3 regions of the Ureibacillus suwonensis genome follow, and region 3 is predicted to be linked to each of the others. Evidence: riboswitches for the same ligand, from Rfam matches in the RefSeq annotation. Region 3 holds a riboswitch; each other region holds the start of a gene.
The links. A riboswitch is a leader RNA that binds a small molecule or an ion and turns the genes downstream of it on or off. The one in region 3 is predicted to bind S-adenosylmethionine.

Region 1 (12,845 bases), on a different contig from region 3:
ATTTTTTGAATACCCTCTAGAGTCATTTCTAATTGCGTGTTATAATTTTCTTGAATAGTCATTTGATTATTCATAAAAAATCGTCCTTTCTTTAGAATGTATTTTGGTCAATTTCATTCTATAAAAAAGGACGATTTTTTTGTACCCTAAAAACAGAAAAAAGGGCTGAGCCGAAGGTCGATTCAATCGACTTTTCGGACAGCCCCATTTTTTTATCATCCGTGAAAGTCCGCTAGTCTGAAATGGTGTTAAATAAAGAAAAAGAGCGGAATGAGTTTGAACATTTCTCCAACCGCTCTTTTTTCATCAATTATTGGTTTTCAAAATATAAATAAAGCCCCAGAAGAATTAATAGAGTAACGATGACGGCGATTGTCACCTTAATAGGAGATACAGGGTACTTGCCGCCCACTTTGCCGGTTTGTCCGTTGACCATAAATTGATAGGTTTTGTCCCGATAACGGAAGGTGGATAGCCATAGCGGCAGCATGAGATATTTATATGTAATATCCGAATGGACGGTTGAAAATCTTAAATTTTTCACCACATCGGCATGATGTTTCCACAAAATATGGTGGGTAATTTGGGTTTCAAGATAATCGTGTATTTCTTCCTTTGCGATTTGCCATCCTTCATCAAGGCCAATGCTGTAGCGTTCGGCCGCAAACCCTTGCAAATAATCTTTATTATAGGACCTTGCCTGTTTCAATTGAAAAGGTTCCACTTTGTTTAAAATGAAAGGGTCATAACGTTTGGAAGCGAGCACGAGATGGTCGTCGATAAATTCTTGATAAAATCCCCTTGTGCGATACCAATCCGTGACGGTTTGCGGTTTCCCGTCTTTATCATAAACCGTTCTTCTTCGTCCGTAAGAGGCAGTGTATTGGGAAGCCGTTTTTGTATCAAAGGTCCAATACGGCAAGTAAATGCCCGTAAATGCTTCCGCCTTTGCCGATTTTCTTGCTTCATTCGGAGCGAACCAGCGCCCTTTGATCCACTTCTGAAAATTTTCATTGGCCTGCTCTTTCGTAATTTGAAATGGAATGATGCCATTTGGTGCAATCGTATTTTCAGAATCGATTTCCATCACATGATTGGAACCGCAATAAGGGCAGACGTTTGCGACTTCCAATGCATCGTATACCAATTCCGCGGCACAGGCGTCACAAACGACCAACTTTTTCTCTTCACCCCACCGGAAACTGCTTCTTGCTTCCGCTTCATGGAAATCCAGCTCCTGCACTTCCTCGTCCACTTGCATATCCGCATCCGGAATATGCTCTTCATGGTGGCAATACGGGCATACCAAGCTGCCGGTTCCGGGATGAAATTTGATAGAGGCTCCGCAAGATGGACATTTCGCATCATACTCATCGACTTCGATGATTCGCTTTTCCTCGTTGCTCATGCTGGTCCCCCTTATTTGCGATCATTCTCATCAATGATATCTCCACATTCCGGGCAGAACTTTGGCGTGAAGGACGGGTCTTCCGGTTGCCAGCCGCATTTGTCGCATGTCAGCTTGAAATCAGCCGGCTTCGGTGCACCGCATTCATGGCAGAACTTGCCTTTGTTTTCCGTGCCGCATTGGCAAATCCAAGTGTGGGAAGACGGCCGCTTGTTCCCGCATTCCGTGCAGAAATTTCCTTGATTTTGAGCCCCGCAAGCACATTGCCAAACCGCGTTTTGTGACTGGACATGAGCAGGTTGTTGTTTTGCCCCCATTTCCAATAAATCTTTCGAGTTTATTCCCCCTGCCTGTTGTGCCATTTGCATGCCGGCAAATCCGACGAAAGCTCCACCCTCATTTTCCGCCGCTTTTCTCATCGCTTCACTTTGGGCATCAATCATCGTCGCACCAGCCATGGATGGATTGCGGAACACGGCGCTTCTTTGCAGTTGTTTGATCATGTTTTCATCTTCTTCCGAAGCATTGACCGCATTGATGCCGAATGAAACGATTTCGATGCCCCTTTGCTTTCTCCATTTATCCGATAACACTTCATTCAGTGCTTGGGCGATCTCCATCGTGTGTTGGGGAAGTTCGCTGTAGCGTACGCCCATCGCCGAAATTTTTGCAAAGGCCGGTTGCAATGCCGTCAACAATTCCGACCGCAGCTGGCCATCGATTTCAGCCCGTTTATATTCTTCTTGCACATTTCCGGAAACGTTCGTATAAAAAAGAATCGGGTCCACAATTTTATAGGAATATTCTCCATGGCAACGAATGGAGATGTCGATATCCAGCCCGATGTTCCGGTCGATGATGCGGAAAGGAATCGGTGTAGGCGTTCCATATTTATTTCCTGTGATTTCTTTCATATTAAAGAAATAAATCCGCTGATCTTTTCCAGGTTCGCCGCCGAAACTGAAACGCTTTCCGAGGGATTCGAAACTTGCCTGGACAGATTCGTTCAAGTCCCCATAAAAAATGCTCGGTTCCGTTGAAAAATCGTATACGTATTCCCCCGGTTCAGAGCAGAATTCCACGATTTTTCCCTGGTCGACAATAATCATGCTTTGCCCTTCGTTGATGGCAATGATGGAACCGTTGCTGATGATATTGTCGCTTCCTTTTCGATTAAAGCCCCGTTTGCCTCCGCGTTTTTTTCCTTTTGTTATTAATACGTCCGCCGGGATGGAGTCGCAATAAAAATACTCTCTCCATTGATCCGCAAGCACCCCGGCCAAAGCGCCAACCCCCGCTTTCAATAAGCCCATCACATTCCCTCCAATCTACTAATTGCCATATAATTCATTCTACTTCGAATCCCATTCGAATGCATTATAATTTCATGAAAATTCTGCTTGAACACATGATTTGAATCATGCATGATAAAAATAAGAGAAGTTAGAAATATTATGAATACAAGGAGAAAAAAGAGATGACGTTGAAATTTATCCATTATCCAAAATGCACAACTTGCAAAAAAGCGCAAAAATGGTTGGACGAAAATGGAATAAACTATGAAGCCATTCATATTGTAGAACAAACTCCTACGAAGGAAGAATTAAAATCCTATTGGGAAAAAAGCGGACTGCCTCTGAAAAAGTTTTTTAACACATCCGGACAAAAGTATAGATCCCTTGGTTTAAAGGATAAACTAAATGCGATGTCCGAAGAGGAACAGCTGGAATTGCTTGCCTCTGATGGAATGTTGATCAAGCGTCCAATCGTGACGGATGGGGAAAAAGTCACTCTTGGATTCAAAGAGGAAGAGTTTGAAAAGACATGGAAGTAATCCACTGAAATGGCTTGTTTTTTGCTATGGAAATATGTCAAACTGGTTAAAAGATTACATATGATGGAGGTTAAAGTATGACAGTACCTAAGGAATTACGTTATACTTCAGAACATGAATGGGTAAAAGTGGAAGATGGTAAAGTGCGTGTTGGAATCACTGATTTCGCGCAATCTGAACTTGGCGATATTGTGTTCGTGGAACTTCCGCAAGTGGGTGACGAAATTCAAATGAACGAGCCGTTTGGAAGCGTTGAATCCGTAAAAACGGTTTCTGAATTATATGCACCGGTTTCCGGCAAAGTTGTTGAAGTGAATACTGAACTGGAAGACAGCCCGGAACTTGTGAATGAATCACCATATGAAAAAGCTTGGATGATTGTCGTTGAACCTTCAGATGCTTCCCAAATCGATCAATTATTGACTGCGGAACAATACGAAGAAATCATTTCGGAATAGTATGTGAAAAACGCCAGTGAAAGAACTGGCGTTTTTTTTAAAACAAAATATAATAAATAAACAACCTTTTTATTTTATTTTTGTTTCTTCGGTTTTTATTATAGTACTTGGGGTGATCAACATGCATTATGAAAAATGTATTATTGTTGAAGGTCGTTCGGATATGATGAAATTGGCCCCCATATTTGCGGAAGAGGTGAAAATCGTCTGTACAAATGGAACCATCAGCGAAGATGCGTTGCTGGAACTCCTTGAGCCTTATGAGGAATGCGAACTATATACATTTTTTGATGCGGATCAATCGGGCGATAAATTAAGAAAATTGATGAAGCGGATCTATTCTGAGGCTACCCATCTCAACGTTCCGAAGACTTATATGGAAGTGGCGAATGCCCCAAGAAAAGTATTGGCACAATTACTGAAGGAAGCGAAATTTTCAGTACACAAAGAATATTTAGTATAGGAAATGATCGAAATGGAAGAATGGACAATTGAAACTTGGAAAGAGAAAGCAAAAAATCATGAAGTAACGGCTTTATATTTATACACACCCTTTTGCGGAACATGCAAAGTGGCATCAAAAATGTTGGAAGTCGTCGAAGTGTTGCTGCCACAGATTCCCATTGGCAAAGCGAATATCAATTTTCTGGAGGATTTCGCTTTTGAACAGCAAATCGAAAGCGTGCCTTGTCTTTTGATTACGAAGAATGGAAAAGAGCATGAAAAAGTTTATGCCTTTGAATCCGTACAAAACTTATATGAAAAGTTGAGATTATAGTTGACATATGATAGATTACATGGTACATTGGTTCCATAATTAAATAGAAAACTCTTATTAAGAGTGGTGGAGGGAAGTGCCCTATGAAACCCGGCAACCATCATATTTTTGATATGATAAGGTGCCAAATCACGCAAAGTATTTATTACTTTGAAAGATAAGAGGAAGTTTTACAAATTCTTCTGGGTTGTTCAACTTCCCTTCTACTTATCAAAGTAGGAGGTTTTTTTATTGAAATTTCCTCTTTTTACATTGCTAAAGTAATAGAATAAAAACTGTAAAATTCACAGATGCAGTATTAAAACTTTATTGCGGTTTGTCAAAGGAGTACTCATATGATTGAAGTAAAAGATGTCACAAAAATATTTAAAACGAAAGATGGAGAATTAACCGCAGTTGATCATGTCAGTTTATCCGTTCAAAAAGGTGAAATTTTCGGAATCATCGGATATAGCGGTGCCGGAAAAAGTACATTGATCCGCCTTTTGAATGGACTTGAAAAACCAACAAGCGGTTCAGTCACTGTGAATGGTCTTGAGATATCATCGATAAAAGGAAAAGAGTTGCGCAAAGCGCGCCAAAAAATCAGTATGATTTTCCAACATTTCAATCTATTGTGGTCGAGAACGGTTGCGGAAAATATCGCATTCCCTCTGGAAATCGCCGGTGTTCCAAAGGCGCAACGGGACAAGAAAGTTCAAGAATTGATCGAACTTGTGGGGCTGGGCGGAAGAGCGGATGCTTATCCTTCCCAGCTTTCCGGGGGACAAAAGCAGCGTGTGGGGATTGCGAGAGCGTTGGCAAACAATCCGGAAGTGCTGCTCTGCGATGAAGCGACGAGCGCATTGGACCCGGAAACAACCGATTCGATTTTGAGTCTGTTGCAAGATATTAATCAGCGCCTCGGATTAACGATTGTGTTGATTACCCATGAAATGCATGTCATCCGCAAAATTTGCCATCGGGTGGCGGTAATGCAAGCCGGGCGCATAGTTGAACAAGGGGACGTACTTGAGGTGTTCCGAAATCCTCAAGCGGATATTACGAAAAACTTTGTGATGCAAGTGTCCGATTCAAGAGAATCCAAAGAAGCGATTGAGCATATTTTGAAAAATTACCCAACAGGGAAATTGGTGAAATTGATTTTTGTAGGAAATACATCCGATCAACCGGTTATTTCTTACTTGATCAAAGAATTCCAAATTGATGTTAATATCCTTTACGGCAATATATCCGAAACTGCCAATGGCCCTTATGGAACATTGATCGTCCAACTTGACGGAGATAAGGAAAAAGTGGAAAAGGCGTTGGAAAAATTGCAGACGATGAACATTAAAACGGAGGTGATTTCCAATGATTGAAACTTTATTTCCAAATGTAAAGTGGGACCTCATGTGGCAAGCTACTTATGACACGGTCTACATGACGGTTGTCTCAACGGCGGTCACCTTCGTTCTTGGATTATTGATCGGTATTTTGCTTTTTTTAACTAGTCCCCATCAATTGTGGGCGAACAAAGTGGTTCATTTCTTGACGGGATCCCTTGTCAACATCTTCCGTTCGATTCCGTTTATCATATTGATCATTTTGTTGATTCCATTTACGAAGTTTTTACTTGGAACAATCCGTGGAGTAAATGCCGCTTTGCCGGCGCTGATTATCGGTTCTGCGCCATTCTATGCCCGTCTCGTTTTAATCGCATTCAGAGAAGTGGATAAAGGGGTCATTGAAGCGGCAAGATCAATGGGCGCCAATACATTTCAGATTATTTGGAAAGTGTTGATTCCGGAATCCAAACCTGCCCTCATTTCCGGCATTACGGTAACGGCTGTTGCCCTTGTCGGCTATACGGCAATGGCGGGAATCATCGGTGCTGGCGGTCTGGGTAACTTGGCATTTTTGGAAGGTTTCCAAAGAAGCCGGGAAGATGTCACGTTAATGTCAACGATTTTTATTTTGGTCATTGTATTCATCATACAATGGATTGGCGATACTATTACTGCCAAAACGGACAAGCGTTAGTTGGGTGATTTGGCGAAAGCCGTTCACATAAAAAAATTGAAGGAGAAGGAGAAAGAGGCATGAAGAAATTATTATCATTTTTGCTTTTATCCGTTCTTGTACTCGCACTAGCAGCATGCGGTACGAAAGACGATGCAAATTCTTCGTCTGATGAAGGAACAAAAGACGACGAAACAAAAGAAAAAGTAACATTAAAAGTGGGTGCTTCCCATACACCGCATGCGGAGATTTTGAAAAAAGCCAAACCTATTTTGGAAAAAGAAGGAATTGAACTGGAAATTGAAGAATATCAAGACTATGTATTGCCAAACGAAGATTTGAACAATGGCGACCTTGATGCAAACTACTTCCAACACATTCCGTATCTTGAACAAAAAGTGGCCGAAGAAGGTTATGATCTAGTCAATGCTGGCGGTATCCACATCGAACCGATCGGCATCTACTCCAAAAAATATAAATCTTTGGATGAACTGCCTGATGGTGCGACAATCCTGATTTCAAACTCAATTCCTGACCATGGCCGCATTTTATCATTGCTTGAAGCGCAAGGTTTAATCAAATTAAAAGACGGCATTGATAAAACAAAAGCCACATTGGATGATATTGTAGAAAATCCGAAAAACTTGAAAATTGAAGCAACTGACGCTCCTGAAATGATGGTTACATATTATGAAAACGAAGAAGGAGACGCAGTTGTCATCAACTCCAACTTTGCGATTGACGCAGGCATCAACCCTGTAAAAGATTCCATCGCCATTGAAGGTTCAGAATCACCTTATGTAAACGTAATTGCTGTACGTTCTGGCGATGAAAACCGCGAAGAAATCAAAAAATTGGTAGAAGTATTGCGCTCCAAAGAAATCCAAGACTTCATTCTTGAAGAATGGGGCGGCTCAGTAGTACCAGTAAGCGAATAATTTAGCGGTAAAAAGAGGCTGGGACATAACTAATAAAGTGAACGAGCTGCAAAAAGATTTTTTGTAAAAAATTGATTGGAGTGACGGGGCGAGTTTCTGTCGCGCACGCTTAGTCGCAAAGCAAAAGCTTTCCTGCGACGAGCCCTCTCGAGACCCCGCAGGAGCGAAGGATTGAGCTCCGAGGAGGCTCGAGCCGGGCCCGCGGAAAGCGTCCCCGGAACGGAAATCAATTTTCTTCAATTATCAAAAAAACACCATTTTCTCCCGGGAAAAAATGGTGTTTTTTATCTTTTATCCCAGCCTCTTTTTCTAATTTAAAAGGCTATTGGAATTGATTCAATCTGGAGAAGAATGAATTGACGAATTTGATAAATACTTGTTCAGAAGGAGCCAATTCCCGGTTCGCCGGATAAATGATTCCTACGTTGCGTGTGATGTTTGGGTTATCAATTTTCATTTTGATCGTTAAACGCGGGGTTGAATCATAGAAGGAGCTTTCAGGAAGCAATGTGACGCCAATGCCTGCTGCCACCATCCCTTTCAAAGCATCCATATCTTCCCCTTCCGAAGTGACTTTAGGAAGAAAACCAGCCGATTTGCATGCATCGACCACGACTTTATGTAGAATGTATCCTTCCGGGAAAAGAACAAAATTGTCATTCCGCAGTTCATCCAAATGGATTTTATCCCGTTTCGCCAGCCGATGATTGGCGGGAAGCAGGGCGCAAATATTTTCGTTGAACAAAATCATTGAATTGATGCTTTCATCTTTTCGGGGTACCGGGCCAAGAAAGGCAAGATTCAACTCCCGATTTTTCACCGCTTCGATCAAGTATCGGTAAGAACCCTGACGCAAGTGGAAATTGACATCAGGATAGTCTTTTTTAAAGGCGGAAATGACTGTCGGAAGAACGTAACTTGCTAAACTGGTAGGGAACCCGATTTTAATGGAGCCCCTTTCAGGATCCAAATATTCCTCCACTTGCTTGACCGCATAATCGATGGCATTGAGTGCGGTAATGGCATGCTCCAAAAAGATTTTGCCGATCGGTGTCAATTTCACATTCCGCCCGACCCGTTCAAAAAGTGGTGTGCCAAGCTCTTCTTCTAAATTTGCTATTTGTCTGCTCACAGCAGATTGAGCTACATGAAGGTGTTCAGCAGCGTCTGAAATATGTTCCCGCTCTGCCACTTCAACAAAATAGCGCAATTGACGTAATTCCAGAGTACTCCCTCCTAATCATCTAAAAAACAGATGAGTCTATATATGATATATATGTATTTTTTATATTAAAAGAAAATTATATAAATGTAAACGATGGAAAGTAATGATGAACCTTTAAAATGAAAGGGGCCGGAAGCGCTTATTTGAATTTTTTCTTCCTACTTTATAAATTTATTAAATAACAATTATTAAAAAAATGATTCCTATTCCTGCCATTGAAAGGATATGCAAGAAGAAAGTATATTGGAATATTTTCTTAATATTCACTCATTAATAATTGTTCTCAATTAGTCGGGGTTTATTGAAAATGAACATGCCTACTTTTTACAAAAACGATCACTGAAAAAACTGAATTGGGAATTGTAAACACTAATATTGGTGAGGTTTTTGCTGATTTATGGGAATAAAAGTTTAAAACTTTTGCATGCCCCCTTGATTTAGGTTAAGATTAGAATGATAATAAATTAGTAATGGTACTGCCAACCATAACAAAAATGGAGGTATATAGATGTCAACTTTAACAATTAAAGATCTTCATGTATCAATCGAAGGAAAAGAAATTTTAAAAGGTGTAAACCTGACAATCAATACAAATGAAGTACATGCAATCATGGGGCCAAACGGTACAGGAAAATCCACATTGGCTTCAGCGATCATGGGTCATCCTAAATATGAGGTTACTCAAGGAACAATTGAAATAGATGGACAAAATGTATTGGAAATGGAAGTGGACGAGCGGGCTAAAGCGGGGCTTTTCCTTGCCATGCAGTATCCATCCGAAATTTCAGGTGTTACCAATGCCGACTTCATCCGTTCAGCCATTAATGCCCGCCGCGGGGAAGGCAATGAAATTTCAATCATGAAATTTATCCGTGAATTGGATAAAACAATGGAATTCCTGGAAATGGATCCTGAAATGGCTCAACGTTATTTGAACGAAGGTTTCTCCGGTGGGGAAAAGAAACGTAACGAAATTCTTCAAATGATGATGCTGAAACCTAAATTCGCCATTTTGGACGAAATCGACTCCGGTCTTGATATCGACGCTTTGAAAGTCGTTTCCAAAGGCGTTAACGAAATGCGTGGCGAAGATTTTGGCTGCTTGGTGATCACCCACTATCAGCGCTTATTGAACTACATCACTCCAGATTATGTTCATGTTATGATGCAAGGCAAAATCGTGAAATCCGGCGGACCTGAGCTGGCTAAGAAATTGGAAGCGGAAGGTTATGAATGGGTCAAAAAAGAGTTGGGAATTGAAGATACAGACGCAGTAACTGAAAAAGAAGCTTAATTAGGAGGACGATGAAAGATGACGGTTGAAACAAAATTGGCGTTATCAGCTAGCGAAGTCCGCTCGTTCTCTGAATCAAACAACGAACCGAAATGGTTTACTGATTTACGTGCGGCTGCCCTTGAAAAAGCTGTTGATTTACCAATGCCGAAACCAGATAAAACAAATATTGAAAAGTGGGATTTCATCAATTTCCCAAAACATACGGTGAAAAGTGAACTTTTTGCCATTGAAGAATTGCCGGAAGAAGTAAAGGAATTAATCGATGTTGAACAGCAAGAAAATCTCTATGTTCAACGAAACAACACGCCGGTCATTTTAAAACTTTCAGATGAACTTAAATCCCAAGGCGTTATATTCACAGATTTCCTGACAGCTGTGCGCGAACATGGGGATTTGGTTCAAAAATATTTTATGACGACAGCTGTCAAATTGGATGAACATAAATTATCCGCTTATCATGCGGCTTTGGTGAATGGTGGAGTGTTCTTATACGTTCCGCAAAATGTTGTCATCGAAAAACCGATTCAAGTGGTATTCCTGAACGATGATGAAGAAGCTTCATTATTTAATCATGTGTTGATCGTAGCGGATAAAAATTCGTCCGTCACATACGTGGAAAACTACTTATCGACAGTAGAAAAGGCAAAAGGCCAAGCCAACTTGATCGAAGAAGTCATCGCATTGGATAATGCACAAGTTACTTTCGGTGCAGTCGATGTCCTTGCCGATGGATTTACAACTTATGTAAACCGCCGTGCCCATTTAAACCGTGATGCAAAAATCGATTGGGCATTGGGCTTAATGAACAACTCGGATACAATTTCCGAGAACATTACCCACCTTGTTGGCGACGGCTCCCATGCGGATACAAAAACAGTAGTGGTGGGAACAGGAAGCCAAAAGCAAAACTTTACAACGGAAGTTCGCCACTGGGGCAAAAACTCGGAAGGCTTTATTTTGACTCACGGTGTAATGAAAGATGCGGCTCAAAGCATCTTTAACGGCATCGGTAAAATTGAACATGGTGCATCCAAATCCAACGCTCAGCAAGAATCCCGCGTATTAATGCTTTCAAGCAAAGCCCGCGGGGATGCCAACCCGATTTTATTAATCGATGAAAATGATGTTATGGCTGGACATGCAGCTTCTGTGGGACGGGTGGATCCGACCCAGCTTTATTACATGATGAGCCGTGGCATTTCGAAAGAAGAAGCGGAGCGCTTGATCATCCATGGTTTCCTTGCGCCGGTTGTAAACTCATTGCCAATTGAAGGAGTAAAAAATCAGTTAACGAAAGTTATTGAAGGGAAAGTTCGTAAATGAATGAATTTCGAAAAGATTTTCCTATATTGAATCAAGAAGTAAACGGGCATCCGCTCGTTTACCTTGACAGCGCCGCAACATCTCAAAAGCCTGTGCAAGTTTTGGACGTCGTTCGCAAATATTATGATTTTGACAATGCCAATGTGCACCGCGGAGTTCACACGCTTGGAAATCGTGCAACGGATGCGTATGAAGGGGCCCGGGAAAAAATCCGCAAATTCATCAATGCCAGATCAACAAAAGAAATCATTTACACAAGAGGCACAACGACTTCCTTGAATACAGTTGCGAGTGCTTATGGAAGACAAAATGTAGAGGAAGGCGATGAAATCGTCATCACTTATATGGAACACCATTCAAACTTGATTCCATGGCAGCAACTCGCAAAAGAAAAAAAGGCGGTATTAAAATATATCGATTTGGAAGAAGACGGAACGATTTCATTGGATACAGTGAGAAAAACGATCACACCGAAAACGAAAATTGTGGCAATGACAATGGCTTCCAACGTATTGGGTACCATCAACCCGGTAAAAGAAGTTGCTGCCATTGCCCATGAAAATGGTGCGATCATGGTGGTGGATGCAGCCCAGGCAGCGCCGCATATGCCGATTGACGTACAAGATATCGATTGCGACTTTTTGGCCTTTTCCGGTCATAAAATGTGCGGTCCTACAGGAATCGGTGTCCTTTACGGCAAACAAGAACTTTTGGAAAAAACGGAGCCGATTGAATTTGGCGGCGAAATGATTGATTTCGTTGATTTATATGATTCCACATGGAAAGAGCTTCCTTGGAAGTTCGAAGGCGGTACGCCAAACATCGCCGGCGCCATTGGTTTAGGGGCTGCAATCGATTATTTGACGAATATTGGAATGGAACGGATTCGACAACATGAACATGAATTGGTAGCATATGCTTTATCTGAAATGGAGAAAATTGAAGGGATCCAAATTTATGGTCCGAAAGATCCGAATAAACGTTGCGGTCTGATTACATTCAATTTAGATGGCGTGCATCCTCACGATCTTGCAACGGTTCTCGATATGAGAGGAATTGCCATCCGTGCAGGACATCACTGTGCACAACCGTTGATGAAATGGTTGAAAGTTTCTGCAACGGCACGGGCAAGCTTCTATCTCTATAACAACAAAGAAGATATCGATGCGCTCGTTGAAGGATTGCTCGCAGCGAAGGAGTATTTTAACAATGTCTTTGAATAATTTAGATCAACTATATCGTGCGGTCATCATGGAGCATTATAAAAAACCGCGAAATAAAGGCCACTTGGATGAAAATAACGTAACCGTTGATATGAATAACCCAACTTGCGGTGACCGTATCCATTTAACATTAAAAATCAACGACGGTATTGTGGAAGATGCCAAATTTGATGGCGAGGGTTGTTCCATTTCCATGTCATCCGCTTCCATGATGACGGAAATCATCAAAGGAAAAAAAGTGGAAGAAGCACTCAAACTGGCAGAGATTTTTTCAAAAATGATGCTAGGCCAGGAAATTGATGAAGAGACGTTGGAAGAAATGGGGGATATTGCTGCACTTCAAGGTGTATCCAAATTCCC
Region 2 (6,174 bases), on a different contig from region 3:
TTAATCCCGGAAACGCTCCGGTTACTGCAAGCTGAGTAAATTCAGTATAAGAATGGCCAGGCACATGTTCCACAATCAATTCCCCATCAGCGCTATTCACATTCGTGTTATATGTGCCCATGAATAATATCATTAATGCCGTCGCGGAACATACAAGCAATGTATCAATATAAATGGATGCCGCCTGAACCAAACCTTGTTTGACCGGATGGGATACTTCCGCTGCAGCCGCCGCGTGAGGTCCTGTACCTTGACCGGCTTCATTGGAATAAACCGCACGTTTTACCCCCCAAGCGATGGCGGCACCAATCATTCCACCGAATGTGGCATCCACATTGAAAGCGCTGCGGAAAATCAACCCGAACACTGCAGGCACTTCGGAAATATTCATAATAATTACGATGAACGCTACTAAAATATAGGCAAGCGCCATAAACGGAACGATGATTTGAGCGGCGTTGGCAATCCGTTTAACCCCACCGATAATTATGAAACCCAATAAAACAATCGTAATTAAACCGGTAATCCATGGAGAGATGTCAAAGGCATTATCCATTGCGCTGACAATGGCATTGGATTGAACCCCAGGCATCAAAATGGCCATCGCCAAAATGGCGGCAATCGCAAACACGACTCCGAACCAGCGCTGTCCTGTTCCTTTTTCCATGTAATACGCCGGCCCACCGCGATAGATTCCCAATTTTTTTGTTTTATATATTTGAGCGAGTGTCGATTCCACATAAGCGGTTGATGCACCGATAAAGGCCGTGACCCACATCCAAAATACCGCACCAGGTCCACCAAAGGCAATGGCACTGGCAGTACCGATAATGTTACCTGTGCCTACACGTCCCGATAAAGCCACCGTCAATGCCTGGAATGATGAAATTCCGGCATCGGATTTTTGCCCTTTAAACATCAGGACAAACATTTCTTTAATTTTTCGGATCTGAACAAATCTGGTCAAAATGGAAAACACAAGTCCTACGATCAAAATCCCATAAATCATGATAGGACCCCAAAGGATATCATAAATCCAGTTCAAAGCATTTTCTACCATACCCACACCCCTTTGAAATTAAATTGAATAATTTTTACTATTTTCTGAAAGAATATTTTAATATTACAAAAATTAATAATATCAATCAATATTTCTGATATCATTTTTTGAAAATAATTTTCATCAAAATATTACAAATCAAATAGATTAAACGATGTAACCGATGGATCGAAGTACATTATTGATAAAATCCCGAACATATAAAAATACTTCTTCCCGTTCAAGGTCATGGAAAATATTATGGTAACTATATGGCCAATCCTTGTATTGAAATTCCCTGGTTTTTTGCAACAACAACCATTTTCTGGCCGCTTCCGAGTCCGCCACTTTATCCTGATTCGGCGTAATCAGCAAAATCGGCAACGTCAATGTTCTTTCCTGCTGAGTGGCCAAATTTTTCATTAATTGCTGAATATCCCGGTACCATCGTACAGTCACATTGGAATGATAGGGCACATCATCCTCCATTTCTAAAATCCCCTCCGGATTTCGGGTCAACAGGCGTTTATTTAATTCCAATGATATTTTTTTATTTGGTGCCAAATTCATGCTTGCCAAAGCACTAGCCAGTAAATTTGAATGTTTCTGCAATTGGAACCATGGGGCGGTCAGAATAAGCCCTGCGCACTCCAATTTCGTTTTCCGCAAAAATTGGATTGCCAGTGTCCCCCCCAACCCATGTCCAATGACAAATACCGGCAGTTGATATTGAAGGGCACTTTGCATCAATTGTTTAATGAAAAGCAAATATTCATCAATCAATTCATCATGTACTCTTGTATATCTCGAGCCTTCTTCATGGCCGGGCAAATCCCCCATTACCACATGAAAGCCTTCCGTTCTCAATTTTTCAATCAACCATGCGTACCAGCGATGGTGTTCAAAAGCGCTATGTACAATTACAACCACCGCTTTCGCTTGTACATCCGTTTCCCACTTCCACATAGCGGTCCTCCTATTTCTCTAAAACTTTCATCAACAAGATGTTCGTTCTATTTTCAAAAATTTTCTTATTTGTTAGGATAATATACATAAATAATACATTAGAAATGGGGAGCATTGCGATGATTTATCCTTATCACGACAAAGAACCAAAAATCCATCCTTCCGCATATATTGCAGAGCATGTGACAATTACCGGCGATGTAACCATTGACGAAGATACGACCATTTGGTTTGGTACGGTCATCCGCGGGGATGTGGCGCCAACGATCATCGGCAAACGTTGCAGCATACAGGATTTAAGCTGCTTGCATCAAAGTCCGAACAACCCTCTCATTATTGAGGATGAGGTCATCGTCGGCCATCAGGTGACTCTACATAGCTGCATTATCCGCAAACGCGCATTAATCGGCATGGGGGCAATCGTTTTGGACGGTGCGGAAATCGGCGAGGGGGCGCTTATTGCAGCTGGAAGTTTAGTGCCTCCAGGGAAAAAAATCCCGCCCAATTCCGTTGCGATGGGGAATCCCGCAAAAGTCGTGCGGGAAGTGACCGAAGCGGAACGGAAAGATATGGATCGCATCATTAACGAATACGTTCAAAAAGGGAAATATTATCAATCATTAAAGAAATAAATGAAAAATGCAGGCATATTGTTTGCCTGCATTTCATATTATATTATATTCCCGCTTTTTGGCGTAATTTTTCCGCCACGTCCGTTCTTTCCCAAGGCAAATCGATGTCTGTGCGTCCAAAATGGCCGTATGCAGCCGTTTGTTTGTAAATCGGTCTGCGCAGATCAAGCATTTTGATGATGCCTGCAGGACGCAAATCGAACAATTCATTTACCCATTCAACCAATTGGTTTTCAGCCACTTTTCCCGTTCCGAATGTATCGATGGAAATGGATACAGGACGGGCGACACCGATTGCATAAGCCAACTGAACTTCCACACGGTCAGCGAGACCGGATGCAACGATGTTTTTCGCTACATAACGAGCCGCATAGGCAGCGGAACGATCCACTTTTGTCGGATCCTTGCCGGAGAATGCTCCCCCACCGTGACGGGCGTATCCTCCATACGTATCGACAATGATTTTGCGGCCAGTGAGCCCTGCATCCCCTTTAGGTCCACCAATTACGAATCGGCCAGTCGGGTTGATGAAATACTTTGTATCCCCATCCAACAACTCTGCAGGAATGATGGTTTTGACCACTTTTTCCATTATATCTTCTTTGATTTGTTCTTGAGTGACGCCCTCATCATGCTGAGTTGAAATAACAATCGTATCGATTCGGCGAGGAATGTTGTTTTCATCATATTCTACCGTCACTTGCGTTTTCCCGTCCGGACGCAAATAAGGGATTTCTTTCGACTTGCGGACTTCCGTCAATCTTCTGGAAAGTTGATGCGCCAAGCTGATCGGAAGAGGCATCAATTCAGGCGTTTCATTGCAAGCAAATCCAAAAATCAACCCTTGGTCGCCAGCACCGATCGCTTCAATCTCCTCATCCGTCATGTATCCTTCCCGGGCTTCCAATGCTCGGTCCACACCTTCCGCAATGTCCGGTGATTGTTCGCCAATTGCAGTGAGCACCGCCAAGTTTTCCGCATCAAATCCAAATTTTCCTCGCGTATATCCAATTTCCGCAACCGTATTACGAACAATGCTTTGAATATCTACATATGTTGTTGTTGTAATTTCTCCTGTAACAAGGACCAATCCCGTTGTTACAATCGTTTCGCAAGCAACTCTTGCATTTGGATCTTCTGCGAGTATCGCATCCAAAATGGCATCGGAGATTTGGTCACAAATTTTATCCGGATGCCCTTCCGTTACACTTTCTGATGTAAACAGCCGACGTTTTGACATTCATTTTCCTCCTAAATTGTTGAGACGAAGCTCTTTATGATACGGTACTCATTATCCATGATCCTTTCCGACTTCCGCCCGTAAGGAACATTACGAGGATAATGAAAGGTATAAAACTCGCTAATCTATTTTAGCTTGAATATATGCCGGATTGATTTGAATAAAAAAAGTTCCTATCCACATTTCTGCATGAGGAAAGGAACTGAAATCTCTACCTTTCACTCTTATCGTTCAAGGGAATCCCTTGCATCAGGTTAGCACCACGCATTATTATATAGATAATGCAGGTTGCCGGGTTTCATAGGGCCTTAACCCTCCACCAGCTCTGGATAAGAGTATCCGTTCATGCAACATGTTACGTAATCTATACTGCATTGTCAAATGTTTTTTCTTATTTGTCTACTGTCTTTTCATAATTCCATTTTCTTCAAGGAGGTTGGAAGAGAAGTCAAAAAATTTCACAAATAAATTTTAAGGATTAGTATAGATTATTCCACCCAATGTGTTATACTATTTTTTGTATTATATAACAAAGAATAATTTCCCTAAAAATAAAAAAAGGATGGTATTTAATCGATGAATTCAGTAGAAGTTGCAAATGAGCTGAAGGAATTATTAAAAGGTAAAAATATAAACACCCAATTATCGGTGCCGCAATTGGTTGAAAAAGCGGTTATTCGCGGGGAAGCGAGACTCACAACTGATGGCGCCATTGTTGCCGAAACTGGAAAATATACCGGACGTTCTCCAAAAGATAAATTTATCGTCGAAGAAGAAAGCATCAAAGGTAAAATCGACTGGGGAAGCGTAAACCAACCAATTTCTTCTGAAGTGTTTGATAACTTGTATATCAAAGTTTTAAATTACTTGAAAGACAAAGATGAGCTATTCGTATTCAAAGGCTTTGCCGGAGCGGATAAAGATTCGCAATTGGCAATTCAAGTCGTAAATGAATACGCTTGGCACAATCTTTTCTGCCATCAATTATTCATCCGTCCAACTCAAGAAGAATTGGTTTCACATGATGCTGACTTCACAATTGTTTCAGCACCTGGTTTCAAAGCGGATCCAGCTGTGGATGGAACAAATTCTGAAGCATTCATCATCGTTTCTTTCGAAAAGAAAATCATTCTGATTGGCGGCACAGAATATGCCGGCGAGATGAAAAAATCCATCTTCAGTATTATGAACTATTTATTGCCTGAAAAAGGAATTCTTTCAATGCACTGCTCAGCCAACGTTGGTGAAGCCGGCGATGTAGCATTATTCTTCGGTTTATCCGGTACAGGTAAAACAACGCTTTCCGCAGACAGCAACCGGAAATTGATTGGTGATGATGAACATGGTTGGTCTGACAATGGCGTATTCAATATCGAAGGCGGTTGCTACGCAAAAACAATCAATCTATCTGCTGAAAAAGAACCGGAAATTTATAATGCCATTCGCTTTGGTACTGTATTGGAAAACGTTGTAATCGATCCGGCTACACGCGTGCCTGATTACGATGATAATACTTTAACTGAAAATACAAGAGCGGCATATCCAATCCATTACATCGAAAATATCGTGACACCATCAATTGCCGGTCATCCAAAAACGATCATTTTCTTGACTGCGGATGCTTTTGGGGTGCTTCCTCCAATCAGCAAATTGACTAAAGAACAAGCAATGTACCACTTCTTAAGCGGATTCACTTCCAAATTGGCTGGTACAGAACGCGGTGTCACTTCACCAGAACCAGTTTTCTCAACATGCTTCGGTGCTCCTTTCTTGCCGCTTCCTGCGACAAGATATGCTGAAATGTTGGGTGAAAAAATCGATAAGCACGATGTTCAAGTATTCTTGGTGAACACAGGTTGGACTGGCGGCGAATACGGTGTTGGAAGCCGCATGAAACTTTCTTATACACGCGCGATGGTACGTGCTGCGATTGATGGAAAACTAAATGATGTAGAAACGAAACAAGATGCGATCTTTGGATTGCACATTCCAACACAAATCGAAGGAGTTCCTAGCGAAGTGCTGGATCCTCGTGAAGCTTGGGAAGATAAAGCGGCATATGACGAGAAAGCCCAATATTTGGCAAACTTGTTCAAAGAAAACTTCAAAAAGTTTAACAATGTTCCGGAAGATATCTTGAAAAAAGGTGGACCATTAGTTTAATTCCCGATAAAAAGGGGCTGGGACAAAACTAGCTTCTAGATAGGAAAAAGGAGAATTTGAGTTGGCTCAAACTCTCCTTTTTCCATTTATCCCCATTATTTTTGGTTAGTTGATCTTTGTTGGCCGTGTATTTT
Region 3 (12,845 bases):
TTTAATCGTTATCGTTGTCGCCTTTTGAAGAGGAGGCACGGAATTATGGGCCGCTTCCAAATAATAATTTGGTACCCTCGGCGCCAAATGGTGCACATGATGGTAACCGATATTCCCTGTAATCCATTGCAGCACTTTCGGCAATTTATAAAAAGAACTTCCCTCCACGGCCGCCTTTACATAATCCCACTCCGGATCGTATTCAAAATATGAATCTTCATACGTATGTTGGATATAAAACAGCCAAATGCCAAGGGATCCCGCAATAAACATCGTCACTCCATGAACTAGAAGTACCGCTTTCCAGCCAAAGGCCAAAATCAGGGCTGTGATTAATAGCGCCACCATAATATTGGTGAAATACGTGTTCATGCGCTCTTTCTTCTTCGCATCTTTCCGGTTGAAACGATTTAAAACCAGCACTAAATACAATGGCCCCAACCCGAACATCACAAAAGGATTACGGTATAAACGGTAGAAAAATCTTTTGGTTTTTGAAAGGGCCAAATATTCATCCGTCGTCAACATATCAATATCACCGATGCCGCGTTTATCCAAATTGCCGCTTGTGGCATGGTGAATCAAATGCTCCCTTCTCCATTTCGCATAAGGGAAGGAAGTGAGGATTCCAGTAATGTTTCCTACAAAATCATTGGCCTTTTTGCTCTTGAAAAAGGATCCATGGGTGCAATCATGAAAAATAATGAATGTGCGCACGACAAATCCGGAAGCAAGCACGCCACAAAGGACGCCTATCCACGGATTGGTACTCGCAAAATAATATCCGATTCCCCAAATGATGAGGAGGGGAATGAGGGTATCCATCATTTGAAGGATACTTTTTTTCCTTTCCGATTTGGCAAAGGGTGCAACATCTTTACGTAATTTTTTCGTCTTTTCAGCATTAGTCATCGACATAGGTTCACCTATTCCTATAAATTAGTATTCTCATCGTACAATGGATTGTCACGGACCAATAGAATCAAATATCACCTTTTCCACATTACAAATGTCATATAAAAAGGATCCATCCCTGTTATTCTTTGAGATGGATCCCTTTTTCATTCAATAAAAATGCAATTGATAATATTCAATGTCCAACCATTTCCCGAATTTGTAGCCGATATTTTTTAATCGGCCGGCCAGGTGAAAACCGAACTGTTCGTGCAGCTTGATACTTGCGATATTTTCCGAATCGATGACAGCCACCAGTGTTCTCACATTCCGTTTCTTTGCTTCTTCAATGATTGTTTGCAAAAGCTTTTTTCCGATTCCTTTTCCTTGGTGTTTGGATGAAACATAAACGGAATGTTCCATGGAATATTTATAGCCTTCATTGGGATAAAATCGTTTGAATGTGGCAAAACCCGCCACTTCCCCATCCTCTTCATAGACAAACATCGGATTATGTTCCTTTTCATTTTCTATAAACCATTGCTTTCTTTCTTCCAACGTCTCCGGATGTGTGCGATAAAGGGATGTCGTATTCAAAATGGCTTCGTTGTAGATGGCTGATACACTTTCAAGATCTTCCGCCGTCATTGGCCGAATCATCCAATCTCCCTCCTTGATACGGTTCAGAAATATTTTGTTGATAAAAAGCAACCTGATGATATGGACACAAAAATCGGGGCGATTGTCACAATTTCTGTTGATACGGACACAAAACCTGTCATTAAAAACGGGAGATGTCGTTATGTTCACAAAATCAGGCGATAGCTTAATCTTAATAAAAAACATCCCCTTTCCCAGGGGATGCTCATTGTCATACGTTGAAATATCTCGCGCTTGGGTGGGCAAAGACGATGGCCGAAACGCTTGCTTCCGGCTCCATCATGTAACCTTCCGTCAAATGTACGCCAATTTGCTCCGGTTTCAACAATTTAAACAGCTTCTCCTGATCCTCCAAATTCGGACAAGCCGGGTAACCAAAGGAGAATCGCTGACCTTGATACTTGGCGGCAAAACGTTCCTTCATCGTAAAGTCTGTCGGATCCGGGAATCCCCAATCGTCTCGGATTTCCTGGTGCAATCGTTCTGCAAATCCTTCCGCAAGCTCCAATGCTGTGGAAAGGAGCGCATGGCTTTCCAAGAATTTTCCTTCTTCTTTTAATCGTTCCGCCTTTTCTTTTGCACCATGGCCGGCAGTAACCACCATGAGCGCCACATAATCCATTTCTCCGCTATCAACAGATTTCAAGTAATCGGCAAGACATAAATATGGTTCTACTTGTTGCCGTGGGAAATGAAATCGCTCAATTTCAGTTTTCATATCATCCGGGCTGTAAATGATCACATCGTCCCCATCACTTTGGGCAGGGAAGAATTGATACATGCCTGAAGGCTTCAAGACTCCGGAATTTAAAATGTCCATCACCAAATTGTATAACTCCACCGCCCGCGCGTCTTTCTCTGCCAGCAATTTCTCCACATTGCCTTTCAAGCCCAAATGATGGCCGAGCAATGTGCGCATATTGACATATGGCAGCAAATGTTGAACCGAATAATTTTTCTTAATATGCACTTTCAAATCTTTTGGTACGAACACCGGCGCATCTTCCACCGTTCTGGCTTGCTTTTTCGGCGCTTCTTTTTTCGGCCGGTTTGCCCGTTTCGCATCCGCTTCTAACCGTTTTTCACGGGATTCCCGAATTTCTTGCAGGAAGGCTTCCCGTTCGTTTGAATCCATCAAACGGTTGGCATGTTCCAACCCTTGCATCGCGTCTTTTGCGTAAATCACCGGTCCATCGTATTCCGCGGCGATTTTCGTTTCCGTAAAGCGTTTCGTCAAAGCGGCTCCCCCAACAAGAATCGGTACATCAATGCCGGCCGCTTTAAAGTCTTGTGCCGTCAACACCATTTGCTGTGCCGACTTCACTAGTAGTCCAGATAAGCCGACGATATCCGGTTTTTCTTTGCGGATGGCTTCAATCAATTCCGCAGGGGTTACTTTGATCCCTAAATCAATGACTTGATAACCATTGTTGCTCAAAATTATATCCACTAAGTTTTTCCCGATATCGTGAACGTCGCCTTTTACCGTAGCCAAAATGACTTTCCCTTTTCCGGCGCTGTCCTCCACTTTCTCCATATACTGTTCCAGGTGTGCAACGGCTGCCTTCATGACGCCGGCACTTTGCAATACTTCCGCCACGATTAATTGGTTATCGTTGAATAAGCGGCCGACTTCCGCCATGCCGTCCATAAGCGGCCCGTTTATAATATCGAGTGGCGTATCAAAGATTTTTCTTGCTTCCTCCAAATCTTCAATTAATCCTTCTTTTGTTCCTTCGACGATGTAATATTTCAAACGTTCCTCCACCGTCGCAGGAAGCTCGACCTTTTTCTCCTCTTTCTTTTTATCCCGGTAAAAGGCCGTAAATTTCGCCAAGGTTTCATCGTTCGTATTGAAAATCAAATCATTGGCAAGTTGAATTTCTTCTTCCGGCAACGAAGCGTAACGCTCCAATTTTTCCGTATTGACGATGGCATAATCCAGCCCCGCTTGCGTGCAGTGATATAAAAATACCGCATTCAACACTTCCCGTCCCACAGGTGGAAGACCAAAGGAAACGTTGCTGATGCCAAGCACCGTCAAAGCTCTCGGGAATTTTTGTTTAATGAGGCGAATTCCTTCAATCGTTTCCTCCGCGGCGCCAATGTATTGTTCATCCCCCGTACCTACTGGGAACACCAATGGGTCAAAAATGATATCTTCCGGTGCCAAGCCCCATTTTTCCGTCAAGATTTTGTACGAGCGTTCCGCAATGGCCAATTTTCTTTCGCGCGTAACGGCCATTCCTTCTTCGTCGATTGTTCCAACCACAACCGAAGCCCCGTATTTTTTTACAATCGGGAGCACTTTGTCGAAACGCTCTTCACCATCTTCCAGATTAATAGAATTGATGATGGCCTTTCCTTGGGAATATTTCAACGCCTCCTCGATGACGCGCTCATCCGTTGAGTCAATCACCAAAGGCACTTTCACTTTCTTCACAACTTCTTGCATAAACTTGCGCATATCCTCAAGCTCATCCCGGTCAGGATTTGCCAAACAAATATCGATGACATGCGCCCCGTTTTTCACTTGGGCACGGGCGATTTCCGCCGCTTCCTCGTATTTTCCTTCAATGATTAATTGCTTAAATTTGCGGGAACCGATGACGTTCGTTCTTTCACCAATAAACAACGGACGCATGGAATCATCATAAACAAGCGGTTCAATGCCGGATACGGCATGTCCGTGGGATTTTTCCTTCTTCGGACGCGGTTTGTAATCTTTGATCGCTTCACGAATGGCTTTAATGTGGGCAGGAGTCGTTCCGCAGCATCCTCCGACAATGTTTAGCCAGCCTTTTTCAGCAAATCCTTTCAATTTGGTCGATAACGATTCCGGTGTTTCGTGATAGTGCCCTTCTTCATCCGGCAATCCGGCGTTCGGATAACAGCTGATATAACTTGTGGACAATTCGGATAAGGAGCGGATATGGTCCGTCATAAACTCCGGTCCTGTCGCACAGTTCAGACCAATGGAAATTGGATGTATATGCTCAATGGAAATATAGAAAGCTTCAATGGACTGGCCGGCCAATGTTGTTCCCATCGGTTCAATTGTTGCGGAAACCATGACCGGAAGCTCTTTTCCCGTTTCTTCAAAAGCCCGCTTGATGCCAAGGGTTGCCGCTTTTACATTCAGCATATCCTGGCTTGTTTCAAGCAAAAGCAGGTCCGCTCCGCCGTCAATTAAGGCTTTGGCTTGAATATAAAAGTTTTCCGCTAGTTCATCGAATGTCACGCCGCCTGTGACAGACAATGTTTTCGTTGTCGGACCCATGGATCCTGCCACAAATCGAGGCCAATCACTGGTTAAATATTTTTCCGCTTCCACCTTTGCAAGTTCCACTGCCCTTTTATTGATTTCATAAGCTTTGTGCCCTAAGCCGTATTCGTTCAAAACAAGGGGCGTTCCCCCAAAAGTATCGGTCGAAATAATATCCGCCCCCGCCTCCAAGTAGGCACGGTGGATTTTTGAAATCACATCCGGTCTTGTCAAGACAAGATGTTCATTGCATCCTTCATATTGTTCGCCACCGAAATCTTCCGCTGACAAATTTTCCTGCTGGAGCATTGTACCCATTGCCCCGTCAATGATCAAAATTCGTTTCTGCAACTGTTCTTCGATTGGATGGTTAACCATTTGCTATAACTCCTTTGTTCTGCTCATCAAGTTGTTGGATATATTGCAATAGTTGTGATGTTATATCGTATCGCATAAACGGCGTGATCAAATAGATTCCGTTAAAGTATTTCGTTGCCGTATCTAACAACTCTTTCGCAATTTCAAGACCCACTCTTGTTTCTTCTTCTTTATTTCCGCTCACTTGTTTCATTCTTTCCAACACATCATCGGACAATTTGATTCCTGGCACTTCATGATGCAAGAACTCCGCATTTTTAAAGCTTGTGAGCGGCATGATTCCGATATAAATCGGTGTTTCCAAATGTTTCGTCGCTTCATATACTTCCACGATTTTTTCCTTGGAGTATACCGGCTGGGAAATGAAGTAATCCGCACCATGTTCGATTTTTTTCTCAAGGCGGCTTACCGCGCGATCAATCACCCTTACATTCGGATTGAAAGCGGCCGCTACAGAGAAGTTGGCTTTCTTTTTAAGGGCTTTTCCGGAGAAAGAAATCCCTTCGTTCAATTGTTTGATGAGGGAGATCAATTCCATGGATGAAACATCATAAACGCTTGTGGCGCCCGGAAAATCCCCCACTTTTGTCGGGTCTCCTGTAACGGCTAATACATCATGGAGACCAAGGGCGCTTAACCCCAACAAATGGGATTGCAACCCGATCAAATTCCGGTCCCGGCATGTAATATGGGGCATTGTGCGGATTCCGTATTGCAATTTTAAGATGGCCCCCATCGCCAAGTTGCTGACTCTTGGGGAAGCCAAGGAATTGTCGGCCATCATGATAAGGTCTGCCCCGGCCTCGTACAGCGCTTTGGCCCCTTCAATAAATTTGTCGATTTCAAGATGCTTTGGTGTATCCAACTCGACAATGACCGAACGTTCCCTTTTCGCTTTTTCATGAAGCGGCTCGAAACTCCGCGGTTCTGCTTCCTGAATGACAATTTCCCTTTGGGGTTTTGCCACTTTCTTTTCAACCGGCTGGAAATGGGCCAGTTTCTTTTTCATCGCTTCAATATGTTTTGGCGTCGTTCCGCAGCATCCTCCGATGAGCCTTACCCCTTCATTGCAAAGTTCCACTGCGGCACGGGCAAAATAATCCACTTCCGATTCATAAACGACGCGGCCATCCTCGATATCCAACAGGGATGCGTTCGGATAAGCCGATAAAAAGGCCCGTTCGGGAATTTCCACCTCTTCAAAGGCCTGTAATGTGTGATAAGGGCCAAGACGGCAGTTCACTCCTACGACATCTGCCCCCAATTGTTCAAGCCGCTTCAACGCATCATTCAATTTCATGCCGTTCAATAACACGCCAGGTTCCTGCATGGAAACTTGGGCGATGATAGGCATATCCGTCATTAGCCTTAGCATTTTCAACGTTTCCGTAAGTTCTTCAAAATCATAGTAAGTTTCAAGCAATAAACCATCCAACTGTCCGTCAATCAACACTTCCGCCTGTTCACGGACAGCTTCCAGAATTTCCTCCAATGTGTGGTCAACTTTCCGGACGCCGCGAATTCCGCCGATGGAACCCAAAACAAAGACGTTGTGGCCTTCTGCTGCACGCTTGGCTACAGCAATCGCCCCTTGGTTAATTTCCGCCACTTTGGACTCCAATCCATAACGGGCAAGCTTGATTCCATTGGCTCCATAAGTATTCGTTTGAATCACATCAGCGCCGGCCTGTATGTATTCGCTATGAATTTTTTCGATAATGTCCGGTCTTTCAATATTCATTTCTTCATGGCAGTATTCAAGTCCGTACGAATATAAAAGGGTTCCCATCGCCCCATCCGCAACCAACACTCTATTTCTTAAAGCTTCCAGTAGCCCCATCCAAATTCCCTCACTTTTCTTTACTTCTTAAATATTCAGTTAATTCATCTAAAAGAAAAAGCCTTCTTGCGAAAGAAGGCTTGTCATTTCCTTTTGAAGTCACCTTATCTTTCGGCCATTGCCGCTGGATTTAGCACCTTACTAATTTCATTAGTGGTTGCTGAAGCTTCACAGGGCCAGTTCCCTCCACTTCTCTCGATAAGTAATATTCAATTTTGAAATACCGATATAATAGCTTACATCATAAACGGTATTCTTCATTTTGTCAAGTTAACTAATCGGAATTAATGCGAAATGATATCGAAAATTTTCTCTGCCGTTTCTTTACCATTATCGATACATGCGCCGATTCCTACGCCGAAATAAGAACATCCTGCAATGAACAGATTTGGATAGAGCTGATCCAATTTTGCCAACACTTGATCCAATGCTTCGTGATGGGCCAAATCATAAGTCGGCATCGCTTCAATCCATTTCGTAATATTCACAATGCTAGGTTGCGCTTCTATATTCAAGCTGAGTTTAATATCGTTCAATGCCACTTTTGTCAGCTCTTCATCAGTCATGTTAATCAATTCTTGATAACGTGGATTGCTTTCCTTATAGAAGACGCGCACCAACAGGTTCCCTTCTTTGGACGTATGTTTCCATTTGCGGCTTGTCCAAGTGGATGCATTACATGCCAAATCGCTGTTATGGGAAACGATAAATCCGGTGCCATCCTGCGGCAATACGGAATCCGGCAGATCAAAGCCCAAATACATTGTGATGGCGGATGCATCTTTGAATTGGTTGAAATAAGGTTCCAATTCTTCATTATTCAAAAGATGTTTAATCACTTTGTTAGGCAATGCCAAAACAACAACATCCGATTCCATTTTATCGCCACTAGCCAAAGTGATTTCATAACGATCATTTTTCTTCTCGACTTGAACCGTTTCCGTGCCTTTATAAATTTCTACATCATCCAACAGTTCTTCCAATCGGTCGATCAATTGGCTTAAACCGTTTTTAAAAGACAAGAATTTTTTATTTGCTTCCCGTTCAAATTTTTCCCGATTCGCTTGCAATCCTTTCATCAGGCTGCCATATTCATTTTTATAATCGACCAAATACGGAATGGTGGAAGCGATGGACAATTTATAAATATCTCCGGAATAAACGCCGGCAAGTACTGGGGCAATCTGCTTTTCAACGATTTCTTTTCCCAAAAAGTATTCCAAAAATTCTCCGATTGAATTTTCCTTTGTAAATTTCGTATTCGGAATTTCTTCATCTTTTAAAAAGCGTTGTTTTCCTTCTTCTGAAATCAATGTGCTCGCATTCAATGATTCCACCGTCATCGGAATACCGAAAACAGACTCCTTAGGAATTGCATGTAATTCATTGTTCGTATGGATATAGGAAATCCCCGTTTCGTTATAAACAACTTCCGATTCAAAATCGAGTTCTTTTATCAGTTCTTGGACACTTGGATAACGGGCTACAATGGAATCCGCCCCCGTTTCCATGACGAATCCGTTTTCCCGCGCTGTGTGCATTTTGCCGCCAAGGTAAGGATTTTTTTCCAAAAGCACCAAACGGGCAGGAACATTTTTTTCTTTCAATTGTTTTTGCAAATAGTACATCGTGCAAAGTCCTGTAATTCCTCCACCAATCACTGTTACCGTTTTCATTCAATACAACTCCTATACATTCAATTTGACTATTTTAAGTATAATCGCTTTTTTTAGCTATTTTTGTGTCGGCTTTAGCAAATTTTATTGAATAATAGTCGAAAAATTTCATAATTCAATAGACTTCCACTCGAATTGTCCAAGGGAATGTGCATTCCAAGAAGTGGATGGAGGAAATTGCGGAATTATTGAACATATTCGTTTTCCATTTGTTGTCTTGCCAATTCCCGCCAACGGGAGGCAGCCTTCTTATCAACCTCGACATCGATTCCATTTTCATAAATATGGGCGATATTCAACTTTGCCTGATAATCGCCGAGCAATGAAGCCCGCTTATAATAGTAAAGCGCTTTCTTTCCATTCCTTTCCACCCCAATGCCGTTCTCATATAAATATCCCAAATTATAAATGGAATCGATATGATGGGATTCAGCCGCTTTCTCAAACCATTCAACGGCTTTTGAAATGTTTTTCTCCACACCCAATAGCCCGTCCAAATAGATGGAACCCATACGGTACTGGGCATCCTCATAACCGCCTTGAGCGGACTTCAAATAATAGTGAAAGGCCTTATCTTCATCTTTATTGATTCCGATTCCTTGTTCATACATGATTCCCAGCGTAAACATCGCTTCCACCACATCCTGTTTTGCAGCCTCTTTGAACCATTTCAATGCTTCCTTGTAATTTACAGGGACCCCTTCTCCGTTCAAATACATATCGGCCAAGTTATTTTGGGCATCCGGATGTCCCTTTTTTGCCGTCTTTTTATATAATTGAAAAGCCATCTTCACATCTTCTTCCACCCCAAGCCCTTCATAATAACAGTTTGCAAGCTGATAAAGGGCTTCACTATTCCCGGCTTTGCCGGCTTTTTGCAGCCAATATACCACGAGGGAATATTCTTCCATAATTTTATAAAGATAGGCCAATTCAATCATAGCTTCCACATTTTTTTCATGGGCAAGGCGATAAATATCTCTCGCTTGGATCAATTGCTCGACTGTCAGTAAATGCTGGAACCGCAGCAATAACTCTTCAAATTTATCTTGCTTATCTACCACGCCATCTACACCTTTTCTATTTTCCTTTGAAATATTCCACCAAATAATTTCGAAATTGATTCGTTGACGGAGAAATATATCTCCCTGCAACCCATGATACCCCAATTTTACGTTCACAAATTGGTTCTTTTACGGAAATTTTTTTGACATTATATTCCGATAATCCTTTAATGGATGGAATGATGGAAACACCATGGCCTGCGCTGACAAATCCCGCTACCGTATGCGGATCTTCCCCTTCAAATGTAATGTTTGTTTTGGAAATCCCTACATCCTTCAATAGTTTATCCACCATGTGACGCAGTGCATTTCCTTTTTTGATCGAAACAAAAGGTTCGTCTTTAATCTCCTTCAACTCGATAAAATCTTTTTTTGCCAAAGGATGATTTATGGGGACAATCACAAACAATTCTTCTTTCCACAATTCAATCCATTCTATTTCAACCACTTTTGACTCAATACGCTGGGATAAACATAAATCAATATCCCCTTTTTCCAAAAGTTCCAATAAATTCAACGAAGATGCCTGCGTCAAGTTAAACTTAATATTTGGATATTTATCATGGACATGGGCCATCAACTCGGGCACAATTTCCATTCCCAACGTATGAATAAATCCAAATGACACTTCACCGTAACCCGGCATGACAAGACCGCTGATTTCCTGTTTGGCCCTGCTGTATTCATCCAAAATCTTATTGACGCTTTCCAAAAACAGCTTCCCATAGCGGTTCAATATGATGGAACGCCCTTGACGATCGAAAAGGGGCACGCCAATCTCCTGCTCAATATTTGAAATGGATTTGCTCAGGGCGGGTTGGGAAATGTTTAACATTTCAGCAGCATGGGTCATATGTTCCGTTTCAGCCACTACTTTAAAGTACTCTAATTGTTGTATTTCCATAGCGAATTCCCTTCTTAAAAAATGATAACCGAATCGAATCAATTTGATAGAAATAATAAATTGTATTTATGTAAGTCTATATCTATAATAAAGTTAAACGTTGAGTTTGAATACCAAAAATCTTAAAAAAACACAAGTATTTTTCTTAAATTTTCAAACAATTTTCAAATTCTTTTTAAATTTTCTGTCACATTACGGTTAAAAAGGAGTAGTTCTTCAGAATGAAAATCATTTCGCCAAAACCATTTACGATTGAGGCGGGAAAACGTGCTGTCTTATTATTGCATGGCTTTACAGGCAACACAAATGATGTGAAACGTTTAGGCCGCTATTTAGCAGAACGCAACTATACGGTTCACGCTCCTTTGTATAAAGGCCATGGCGGTGATCCTTTAGCCCTCATTCAAACCGATCCGATTGAATGGTGGAACAGTGCAGTTGAGGGTTATGATGAGCTTCGAAGACGTGGCTATACAGAAATTGCCGTTGCTGGTGTTTCTCTCGGAGGCATTTTCTCATTGCGCCTTGGCGAAGAACGTCCAATCAAAGCGATTGTAACAATGTCCGCACCAGCATTGGATAAAAGTGTTGATAGCTTGCAACAACGCATCATTAGCTATACAATTAATTACAAAAAGCTGACTGGAACATATAATGAAGAAGAAGATAAACCAGAAGTTATTGCAAAAAGATATCAAATGCCGAAGCTTGAATATTTGCAAGGCATTATTAATGATACAAGCGCAAAATTGAATAAAATTGATAAACCTGTTCACATCTTGCGCGGCTTACATGATGATGAGTACTATTGCAAAAGCGCGGATTATATTTACAATTCCGTCAATTCGCGCATTAAATCGGTAAAAAGCTTCATCAATTCAGGTCACATTTTAACGGTTGACAAAGAACGTGAACTTGTATTTGAAGAAGTATACCGGTTCTTTGAAAGTTTGGATTGGGAAGAATAAAATTCGATTCTTCTTGCCATAATAATAATGTATCCCCTAGCAAATTCCCCAATTTGCTATGATATAAATATGTCCTTGAGACATACATCCCTTTAGCAAGCTACGAAAATGATCCCCGTCAAATTTCGTAGCTTGTTTTTTTGTGCAATGTTTCAGGATAAACTAAAGTGCCCGTTTTCATTCAACGACTTTCCCGTACACTCCGCCTCCACCCCTTTCAATATTCAATTCCCCTTTCCTTGCCAAATCGATCATTTTGGCGATTTTTCCAGGCACCACTTGACCGAGTTCTTCCAATGACACTTCATGCAGAATGGCCATTTCCGTTCCAAACGCATCAATCAGCCGTTGAATCGTCCTTTTTCCAACACCCGGTATAAAATCGAGCGGCACTTGATGGATATACGGGGGCCTTTGACGGGTAGGCCGTTCAAGATCCGTCAATTCCCGAATTCTTACCGAAACCCCTTTTACGAAATGATGGCTTCCGCATTTCGGACAACTTTCCCCTTCTTCCACCCGTTCACCACATTCCTGGCAAGCAGTGGAATAGTATTTTCCGAGTAGCGGGTTTAAGCCATAGTTGGCTACAATTTTTCTTTCTCCCTTTTCCTTGAGGGCCAATACGAGTTCTTGAAAATTCGGCTTTACCATCTGCACTTTTTGATATTCCCGCGCCAGTTTCCCGAGGGAATGGGCATCGGAATTGGTGACGAACGTGTATTTTTCCAATTCACTAATACCTTGCACCATGTATGTATCGGAACTTAATCCGAGCTCAACCGCATCAATCTTCTCAGGATCGAACACTTCCGTCAAACTTTTTTCGACCCCTTTTCCATATAAGCTTTTGAAAGGGGTAAAAACGTGGGCAGGTATGAAAAGCCCTCCCATTTCTTTGACTTTTCCCTGCAATTCCCTACCGCTGCAATAAATCCGCTGGGAACTTAAATGGATATTTTTGACGAACATTCGCATCCACCCGGAAAATTCTTTCATCCATTCGAGGGTTGGAAAAAAAGCAAGCACGTGGATGGGTCCTTTACAATGTTCATCGTAGATTTCAATTTCGGAACCCGGAATAAGGGTCGTCTTTTCAAATCTTAAACCGCCTTCCGGAAGAGGTTCCATCCTTCCATCATTCATCATTTCTTCCATTTCCTTTATGACTTCCGGTGAGTGGCAATCGATAATGC

Region 1: linked by a shared signal. The riboswitch ahead of ACFPOH_RS08730 (methionine ABC transporter ATP-binding protein) and the one ahead of ACFPOH_RS02645 (bifunctional homocysteine S-methyltransferase/methylenetetrahydrofolate reductase) in region 3 are both predicted to bind S-adenosylmethionine.
Region 2: linked by a shared signal. The riboswitch ahead of metK (methionine adenosyltransferase) and the one ahead of ACFPOH_RS02645 (bifunctional homocysteine S-methyltransferase/methylenetetrahydrofolate reductase) in region 3 are both predicted to bind S-adenosylmethionine.

Annotation. Positions count from the first base shown of each region.
Region 1 covers NZ_JBHSNQ010000075.1:6-12,850, forward strand. The annotation lists gene ACFPOH_RS08700 (TFIIB-type zinc ribbon-containing protein) at 311-1,408, opposite strand; gene ACFPOH_RS08705 (SPFH domain-containing protein) at 1,420-2,721, opposite strand; gene ACFPOH_RS08710 (arsenate reductase family protein) at 2,886-3,242, shown strand; gene gcvH (glycine cleavage system protein GcvH) at 3,320-3,700, shown strand; gene ACFPOH_RS08720 (toprim domain-containing protein) at 3,822-4,163, shown strand; gene ACFPOH_RS08725 (thioredoxin family protein) at 4,176-4,478, shown strand; SAM riboswitch class I at 4,530-4,642, shown strand; gene ACFPOH_RS08730 (methionine ABC transporter ATP-binding protein) at 4,814-5,839, shown strand; gene ACFPOH_RS08735 (methionine ABC transporter permease) at 5,832-6,500, shown strand; gene ACFPOH_RS08740 (MetQ/NlpA family ABC transporter substrate-binding protein) at 6,560-7,417, shown strand; gene ACFPOH_RS08745 (LysR family transcriptional regulator) at 7,740-8,642, opposite strand; gene sufC (Fe-S cluster assembly ATPase SufC) at 9,151-9,936, shown strand; gene sufD (Fe-S cluster assembly protein SufD) at 9,955-11,262, shown strand; gene ACFPOH_RS08760 (cysteine desulfurase) at 11,259-12,485, shown strand; gene sufU (Fe-S cluster assembly sulfur transfer protein SufU) at 12,472-12,845, shown strand, end outside.
Region 2 covers NZ_JBHSNQ010000150.1:571-6,744, forward strand. The annotation lists gene ACFPOH_RS11585 (alanine/glycine:cation symporter family protein) at 1-1,060, opposite strand, end outside; gene ACFPOH_RS11590 (alpha/beta hydrolase) at 1,208-2,005, opposite strand; gene ACFPOH_RS11595 (gamma carbonic anhydrase) at 2,125-2,637, shown strand; gene metK (methionine adenosyltransferase) at 2,681-3,877, opposite strand; SAM riboswitch class I at 4,099-4,213, opposite strand; gene pckA (phosphoenolpyruvate carboxykinase (ATP)) at 4,454-6,040, shown strand.
Region 3 covers NZ_JBHSNQ010000033.1:15,240-28,084, forward strand. The annotation lists gene desA (Delta(5) desaturase DesA) at 1-912, opposite strand, end outside; gene ACFPOH_RS02635 (GNAT family N-acetyltransferase) at 1,066-1,554, opposite strand; gene metH (methionine synthase) at 1,766-5,197, opposite strand; gene ACFPOH_RS02645 (bifunctional homocysteine S-methyltransferase/methylenetetrahydrofolate reductase) at 5,190-7,037, opposite strand; SAM riboswitch class I at 7,139-7,242, opposite strand; gene hemG (protoporphyrinogen oxidase) at 7,322-8,713, opposite strand; gene ACFPOH_RS02655 (tetratricopeptide repeat protein) at 8,899-9,777, opposite strand; gene ACFPOH_RS02660 (LysR family transcriptional regulator) at 9,794-10,681, opposite strand; gene ACFPOH_RS02665 (alpha/beta hydrolase) at 10,903-11,649, shown strand; gene ACFPOH_RS02670 (endonuclease Q family protein) at 11,827-12,845, opposite strand, start outside.